Regions from separate parts of the Sebaldella termitidis ATCC 33386 genome, predicted to be linked through region 2. Evidence: riboswitches for the same ligand, from Rfam matches in the RefSeq annotation. Region 2 holds a riboswitch; the other holds the start of a gene.
What was found. Region 2 has a riboswitch for fluoride ahead of STERM_RS02675 (voltage-gated chloride channel family protein). Riboswitches for the same ligand answer to the same signal wherever they lie in the genome.

Region 1 (4,441 bases), 1.7 Mb from region 2:
AGATATTCCGCCGGCAGTAATCAAATCATTTAATGTACTGATCCCTATTATGATAAATGTAATTATCTTTGCAATAATATCGTTTTTATTGAATCTTCTGTTTAAATTAGATTTTAATCAGCTGATTTCCATGCTTATAACAAAGCCTCTAAGCCATGTGACAACAAGTCTTTTCGGATTTTTATTTTTAATGTGTCTGGGAAATCTGTTTTTTGGATTCGGGATTCATCAGGCTGTTATATCCAATCCTCTGCTGGATCCGTTTCTGCTCCAGAATATGCAGGAAAATATGCTGGCATATGCGAATCATCAGCCCATACCTCATATAATTACTTCCGCATTTAAAGATGTTTTTGGTATAACAGGAGGTTCGGGCAATACAATAGCTCTTCTTATAGCGATTTTTATTTTTGGAAGAAGAAAAGATTATAAAGATGTTGCTAAAATGTCATTTATGCCAGGTTTATTCAATATAAACGAACCGGTGATTTTTGGACTGCCTATAGTTTTTAATCCGTTCCTTATTGTTCCGTTTGTAATAGCACCGGTATTTTCTCTGCTTACTGCTTATTTTGCCACTTCAGTGGGACTTATAAATCATGTAGTGGTACAGATTCCATGGACAACGCCTCCGGTTATTTCAGCGTTTCTTGCTACAGGAGGAGACTGGCGTGCAGCGGTGCTGCAGTTAGTGATTATTATAATTACTATATTTATATATCTTCCTTTCCTGAAAATGGACGAACGCATGTCAAAAATCAATAAGGATGATATTTCCTGAAGCAAAAGAGTAAAATTTTAAAATAAAAAGAGAATCTAAGCAATAAATCTGGTTTTTTCGGTGCCGGTCTGTATACTTTGTTTTTTAACAGGGAAACAGACCGGTTTTTATATGTATCATATTTGCTGTCATTGGACAAAATATGGTTTTATGTTGTATAATAAGTAAAAGTTTAAACGGATAAAACAGTATTTTGCAGAATATTATACAAAATATTTAATAAATTAAAGAGAGGAAAAGCGGATATGAAAAAAATATATTTTTTATTTGTATTTTTACTGTTTGTATCATGCGGCAGAAAAACAGGGACAGAAATGGTAGGAGATACAGCGGAGTTTATTGCGTATATTCCCGGGACAAGGCTTATCGCAGCTGGGGAGAGTCTGAATCCTGATTATATTTTTGAGGTAGGTTTAGATCAGAAAATATATCTTTTGGAAAATAAAAGCAATACTGTAATTGATAATCCGGAAGAAAAATACAGGGAAATTTTGACAGAAATAAGAGAAGAGCTTGCGGCAAACAGGAAAATAACAAGATGTAAAAAAGAAAAAAGTATGTGGATAGGTGAAATGGGACTGAGACTTACTGTAGAAGGAGCTATCAGCGGAAATAAAGGGCAGATACTTGCGTGTTATCATAAAGGAAATAAGACTCTCATAAATCCGAATTATCAGGTGAGAACAGACCTTCCTCTTGTGGAAGTGAGAATCGGGGAAAAGTATTATGAAATAGCTTCTTATACAGCTGTTCTCAGCTATAATAACAGAACTTTACAATAATTTATCTCTGAAAAAATATACGGTTATAGCGGAATATTTTCGGTATATCGTATTATTTCTTATTTTTCCAGGTTATTTATTACAAAGAAACCAGCTGAAACGGAGTAGTGATAAAATTGAAAAAGAAAGTGATGAATAAGAAAAAGACTAAACTGACAATATATATAGTACTCAGAGTAATTGTGGTGGCAACAATGATAAGGGAGATATTTCTACAGGACTGGCACAGTGTATTTATGTGTATACTGACTTTGATACTTTTTTTAATACCGAGTATAATAAAAAAAAGGCTGATGGTTCAGTTTCCTACATTATTGGAGAGTATAGTGGTATTGTTTATATTTTCGGCAGAGATACTCGGAGAGATACATAATTTTTACGGATTATTTCCGTACTGGGATACCATGCTTCACACTATAAACGGTTTTCTCTGTGCTGCAATAGGATTTTCACTTATAGATATTCTAAACAGGAGTGAAGAATTTTATATAAAAATGTCACCGATTTTTGTGGCTCTTGTAGCATTTTGTTTTTCTATGACAATTGGCGTGCTCTGGGAATTTTTTGAATTCTCGGCAGACCGGTATCTTAAAACTGATATGCAGAAAGACCGTATAGTACAGGTGATTTCCACTGTTGAGCTGGAGCCCGAAGGAAAGAATATACCTGTAGTAATCAGAAATATTAAATATACAGAGATATATTCGGGCAATGATGAAAATAACCTGACAAAAACAGTAATAAAAGGCGGATATCTGGATATAGGCATTATTGATACAATGAAAGATCTTATAGTAAATTTTATAGGGGCTGTTGTTTTTTCCATATTCGGGCTTCTTTATATAAAGAATCGTGATAAATATAAATTTGCAGCAAAGTTCATACCGATAATGTATAAGGAAAAGACATAGCTTCAAAATTTATTTGTATTTTAAATTCGGATATGATATATTAGAACAGTAAACTTAAGGAGATGAAGCTCTCCGCGGTGTATGCCGGAACCACATGTTTTTCATGTTAATAGCTTCTGCAGCGTTTTTTTGTTGTGGAAGCTATTTTTTATTTTTCTACGGGAGGCGGATAATACTATGGCACTTAGTATGGCATTTATAGTTTTGGCAGGATTACTGCTGAATTACATATTTACAAAATTAAAATTACCGGGTTTTTTGGGAATGATTATTCTCGGGGCAGCAGCAGGACCTTACGGCTTTAATATTCTTGATAAAAATCTTATTGAAATATCTGGAGAACTGCGAACAATTGCACTAATAATAATTTTATTAAGAGCAGGTCTTGGCATTAACAGAAATGAACTGAAAAAGGTCGGTCCGCTTGCAGTGAAATTCTCCTGTATTCCCGGACTTATAGAAGGATTTACCATTGCATTCTTATCAATGAAGCTGCTGGGATTTTCATTTGTGGAAGGCGGGATGCTGGGATTTATAATTGCTGCTGTATCACCGGCAGTAGTAGTGCCTTTTATGATATTTCTTTCAGAAAAAGGAATAGGAATGAAAAAAGGAATTTCTACGATTATACTGGCAGGAGCCTCAGCAGATGATGTTTTTGCAATAACATTATTTACTGTATTTCTGGGACTTTATGGAGGAAGCAGTGTAAACCCTGTTTTCCAGCTTTTGGGAATTCCTTTGTCCATAATTCTTGGGATAGCTGTGGGAATAGGTGCGGGACTGATACTGGTAAGAATTTTCAGGAAATTTCATATAAGGGATACTAAAAAAGTACTGATTATATTGTCTATTTCCATTTTTTTAAAGGGTATGGAGAATTTTCTTCATGATAAAGTAGAGATTGCTTCGCTTATTGGAGTAATGACAGTCGGAGTTGTTATATTGGAAAAACTTCCGGAAGCAGCAGAGCGTTTGTCAAAAAAATTCAATAAAATATGGGTTTTTGCCGAACTGCTGCTTTTTGTTCTGGTCGGAGCCCAGGTAAATATACATGTAGCTCTGAATGCCGGACTTACCGGTTTTTTGATAATTCTCGCAGGACTTGCAGGAAGAAGTGCAGGTGTTTATATTTCTACAATTGGAAGTAATCTGAATATAAAAGAAAGATTGTTCTGCATTCTGGCATATATCCCTAAAGCTACTGTACAGGCCGCTGTAGGCGGAATACCGCTTGCAGCGGGAGTGGCTTCCGGGGATCTGATACTTGCTATAGCAGTGCTGGCAATTATTATTACAGCACCTGCAGGAGCATTAGCCATGAGTCTGTCGTATAAAAAGCTTCTGGAGTAGCATAAGTTTCTTACTAAAAAAAACTGCCTTAAAACAAAATAAAGCTTTTGTATTTTAAGGCAGTTTTTATTTTTACAGAACATTTTTATTTAAAAAACATTCCATCTCATAGTCATCCATTATAAAGCCGTTTCCGATATCATTTGCACATTCGTTAAAGACTTCAAATCCCATTTTCTTATAAACAGCAATAGAATTTGCATTATACTTATTAACAGTAAGATGTACACGAAGCGGTTTTTCTGATAAAAAAGGCTCTAAAGCGTATTTAAGAAGCTGTTTGGCAATGCCCTTACCGCGGAATTCCTTTTTTATATAAAATTTACTCAGAAAAACTCCGTCATTTTCCGGGACAATGCAGCAATAACCGGCATACTCGCCGTTATATTCCGCAAAAAAATACAGGTATCCGTTTTCTGACTGTTCTTTTACAGTATTTTCAGACTGAAAATTTCTCAGCATATATTCAATTTGTTCTTTACTAATAATTGAAATATAACATTCATTCCAGATTTCATCAGCAAGTATCTCAATAATTTTATAATGCTCCGTTTTTTCAGCTTTTTTGATTATAATATTCATTTAGTCACCACCATAATAGATTTATTTTTAAC
Region 2 (4,441 bases):
GCTGTATTCCCTGCACAAGACCAATAAGTATCATATTAAATATTGAACATATATACATAACAATGCTGTAAGCTGATACTCCCAGAGCTCCGATACGTGACAGCAGAACAATATTAAAACTGAAAGCTACTGCTGCCTGGCTGAATTCCATCAAAAATGACGGACTTCCATTTATAAATATATATTTTATATCATCAATGTAGAATTTTACTTTTTCTATTTTCAATAACCGGTTTTTCTTTGTAAAATGTGTCATAAAAATAAATGTCGAAACCAACTGCCCTATTCCTGTAGCAATCGCAGCTCCGGAAACACCCATATCAAATACCATGATAAACAAATAGTCAAGTACTATATTGGTTACTGCTCCGATTAAAGTTCCTGTCATCTCACGCTTTGGAGCATCATCGTTCCGGATAAAAATGCTGAGTGCAAGTCCGGGCATATAAATAACTGCAAATAACGCTACCCATTTTATATAATCACGCACATAAGGAAGCAGCATGTCATCTGCCCCCAGAAGTCTGCTGACCTGTGTTGGAAATACCAGTATCAAAACATTAAGGATAACACTGATTCCGACTATCAGAATCATACTCTGCAAAAATATTCTGTTGGCATTTTTTATATCTCCCCTGCCTTTATTAATGGAAAATGCATTGGCACCGCCTATTGCCACAAGCATAGCAAGTGCAATATGAAGCATGATCAGAGGATAGGCAATATTTACAGCAGCAAGAGCATTTTCACCTACTCCCCGTCCCACGAAAATACCGTCGATAATACTATACATCGAAGTTACGACCATGCTGATAATTGCCGGAATAACAAACTTTATAAATTCCTTCGACATACTTCCGTTTTTTATTTTTGTAACAGTCATTATTACTCCTCCTTTATTTTTTTAGCAAATAACAGTTCAAAAATAAAAAGGATAAGCCAATAATCCTTTTCGCAATGAACTGTTCACTGCAAAGAAATATTCGCTTATCCAGCATAATTTAATATACCCTCCGCGTTATAGAAGGACTATACCACAGTATTTTTTCATTGTCAAGTTTTAAACATTCAGGACAGAAAAAGACAGAGCTGTATTCAAAAAAGATTTTATACATCTCTGCCTTGGCATCACATCAGTAATTATTTATCTGTTAAAAACAACGGGCGGTTTTCTCTCAGGCGGCTTTACAGTTCCTTTTATATAACCGCAGCTCAATGGTGCGACCAGCTCATAATTTTCCGGGATTTTGTATTTCTTTTTGAATTCCGGTGTATTAAAGTAATATTCTGCAAAACCTATCCAGCAGGTACCAATCCCTTTGCTGTATGCTGCAAGCATTATATTTCCCGCTGCCAGTGTACAGTCATATATATACCAGTGGGAATCTGTATTTCCATATACTACAATCAGAGTAGATGCATTATTAAAGATACTGTACTTTTCACTTTGAAGCCATGTTTCATATTGTGATAAATAAGGATATTTTTCAAGATTTTCCAAAAGATAGGCTTTTATATTTTTTGATAAATCTTCAATCTCCCGGGCATCCTGAATTACAACAAATCCCCACGGCTGATGATTCGAGCCTGTAGATGCCTTTGTTCCCAATGTCAGAAGCTCCATGACTGTTTCATAAGGAATTTGAGTTTCCTCATATGCTCTGATACTTCGTTTCGAATTAATACATTCTATTGTATCCATATTTCATTACTCTCCTCTCATTATCTATTATTTTCATTATCTATTTTACTCTTTTTTATATTTATTTACAATACTTAGTGTAAAACCGTCATACCCTTTACAATCCACAGTTTGCAGTCCTGCAGGTATTATATCAGGATTATTAACCGGATTTTTCACATACTGTCTCACACCCTGTACCTTAGGATCGGTACTTTGACTGTCGCTTAATTCTTAGCTGCATATAATATTAAAATACAATTATATAATAGCATATATAATCGAAATAATCATCAATAAAATATCCTTCAGCAGCTGATTCATGATCAGCCTGAATCTAATTTTTTTTGTAAATACTATTTGAGTTTTAAATAAATATATGTTATATTAAAAAAGGAGATGAAGCTCTCCGTAGTATAAAAACTAAAACTACAATTATAGATTGTTAATAGCTTCTGCAGTATTCTTTTATTGTGGAAGCTATTTTTTTATATCAGTGCTTCCAAATCGTTACTATTTTCTTAACCGCTGCAGCTGAAATATTTTTAACAAAAGAAATGAGGAATAAAAATGAAAAAAGAACTTGATTTAGTCATATATCTGATAAAATGGTTTACATTCTCTTTAATTATAGGGATACTTTCAGGAAGTGCATCGGCAGTTTTTCTGTTAATGCTTGAATGGGCAACTAAAACCAGAGAATATAATCCTTTTCTAATTTATTTTTTACCGGCCGGAGGCTTTATCGTCAGCTTAATTTATTACTTTTACGGCAAGGAAGTAAGTAAAGGAAATAATTTAATATTAGATGAAATAAACAGCCCCAAAAAAGTAATAAAGCTTCGAATGGCTCCCATGATCTTATTCGGAACTGTTATCACACATCTTTTCGGCGGTTCGGCTGGAAGAGAAGGAAGCGGAATACAAATAGGCTCTTCCATCGCTGACCAGTTAAGCCTTATTTTCAAATTTAACAAATCAGACAGAAGAATAATCCTCATTTCCGGAATGGCGGCAGGATTCGGCTCTGTTTTTGGGACACCCTTGGCAGGGGCGGTATTCGGTCTTGAGGCTGCTGTCTTGGGACGTTTAAAATATGAAGCCCTGATACCTGCTTTTCTCTCGGCAGTAATAGCCGACGTGGTTTCAAAAAACTGGTGGGGCATAGTACACCCGATATATAAAATAAATTTTTTCCCTGAAATAAATATAAAAAATATAATTTTTGCCTGTCTGGCAGGAGTTATTTTCGGCTTAACAGGAAAAATCTTTTCACTCGGGCTGAATTTTATAAAATCCCTTTTTTCAAAATATATAAAATTTTCACCTTACAGTGCAGTTATCGGCGGAATCATTATAGTATTTCTTACAAAATTATTAGGAACCTATGATTATAACGGTCTTGGACTGGAAATAATATCCAAAAGCTTCACCAGCCAGATATTTGCTGAAGTTTTCATTTTCAAAATACTATTTACGCTTATAACTCTGGGATCCGGTTATAAAGGCGGGGAGGTAACCTGCTTATTCTTCATAGGCTCTGCATTAGGCAATACACTGTCGCGGATAATAAGACTTCCTATGGATTTGATGGCAGGAATGGGACTGGTTTCTGTTTTTTCAGCTGCTGCAAATACTCCTCTTGCGTGTATTGTAATGGCGATGGAGCTGTTTGGCGATAAAATAGGAATTTATGCAGCAGTATCATGTGTTGTCGCATACTTATTTTCAGGACATACAGGTATATATGATTCGCAGAAAGTAGGCTGGTATAAGCACTTTAAGCTGGTAAGCGACAGAGGAAAAAAACTGGAGGATTTATAAAACATATAAATATTTATTGACATCCAAAGAGTTATGAGGTTATATTTTATAAAAGAAAGCAGGAAACATTAAAAATAAAATTATAAAGGAGGAGTCATATTGTTAAAAAGAGACGGGGTATTTTATCATATTCACTGCAAGGAAGGTGATGTAGGACGTTATGTGCTGCTGCCGGGAGATCCGTTCCGTACTGATAAAATCGCCGAATATCTTGATAATCCGGTACTTATAGCTCATAATCGCGAGCATAAGACATGGACAGGATTTTTGAACGGAGAAAAAGTATCAGTAACTTCTACCGGTATGGGGTGTCCCTCTGCAGCAATTGCCCTTGAGGAACTAATAGCATGCGGAGCAGATACTTTTATCAGAGTAGGAACTTCGGGACGGGTTTCTGAAAAATCACAGAATCCGGACTTAACAGGAGTTATTATTACAGCAGCAGTGCGTGATGAAGGAACTACACGCCAGTATATACCAATAGAATATCCTGCAGTAGCAGACCGTCATATAGTAGGGGCACTTGCAGATGCGGCTAAAAAGCTTAACCTTAATTTTGACGAAGGGATTACACACAGTAAAGATTCTTTCTACAGTCAGGTTTTTACAGATACTGTCCCTTCGAAAAATCGTATTCATGACAGAATCGAAGCCTGGAAAGCCGGTAACGTAATGTGCTCCGAAATGGAGTCAGCAGCACTGTTTGTTATTTCATCTATACGAAATGTAAGAGCCGGCGGCATTATGGCTTTTTCCGATATTGAAGATCAGGCATCCGCTGTAGATAAAGCTATACGTACTGCATGCGAAGGAATTAAATTATTAATTGAGAGGGATAAGTCATAATTTTAGTAGTTTCTTTCATTTTTTAAGCTTATCTCTGTAGAAAGATTATTCATTCTAAAAAATATTTTTCTAAAGATTAAGAATCTTAGT

Region 1: another riboswitch for fluoride. It lies ahead of STERM_RS15770 (cation:proton antiporter); the one in region 2 lies ahead of STERM_RS02675 (voltage-gated chloride channel family protein).

What each region holds. Positions count from the first base shown of each region.
Region 1 is NC_013517.1:3,348,482-3,352,922, reverse strand. It holds gene STERM_RS15785 (PTS sugar transporter subunit IIC) at 1-781, shown strand, start outside; gene STERM_RS15780 (hypothetical protein) at 1,027-1,563, shown strand; gene STERM_RS15775 (DUF2238 domain-containing protein) at 1,695-2,474, shown strand; fluoride riboswitch at 2,524-2,600, shown strand; gene STERM_RS15770 (cation:proton antiporter) at 2,652-3,827, shown strand; gene STERM_RS15765 (GNAT family N-acetyltransferase) at 3,900-4,409, opposite strand.
Region 2 is NC_013517.1:592,030-596,470, reverse strand. It holds gene STERM_RS02685 (MATE family efflux transporter) at 1-883, opposite strand, end outside; gene STERM_RS02680 (nitroreductase family protein) at 1,145-1,702, opposite strand; fluoride riboswitch at 2,068-2,146, shown strand; gene STERM_RS02675 (voltage-gated chloride channel family protein) at 2,252-3,505, shown strand; gene STERM_RS02670 (nucleoside phosphorylase) at 3,605-4,351, shown strand.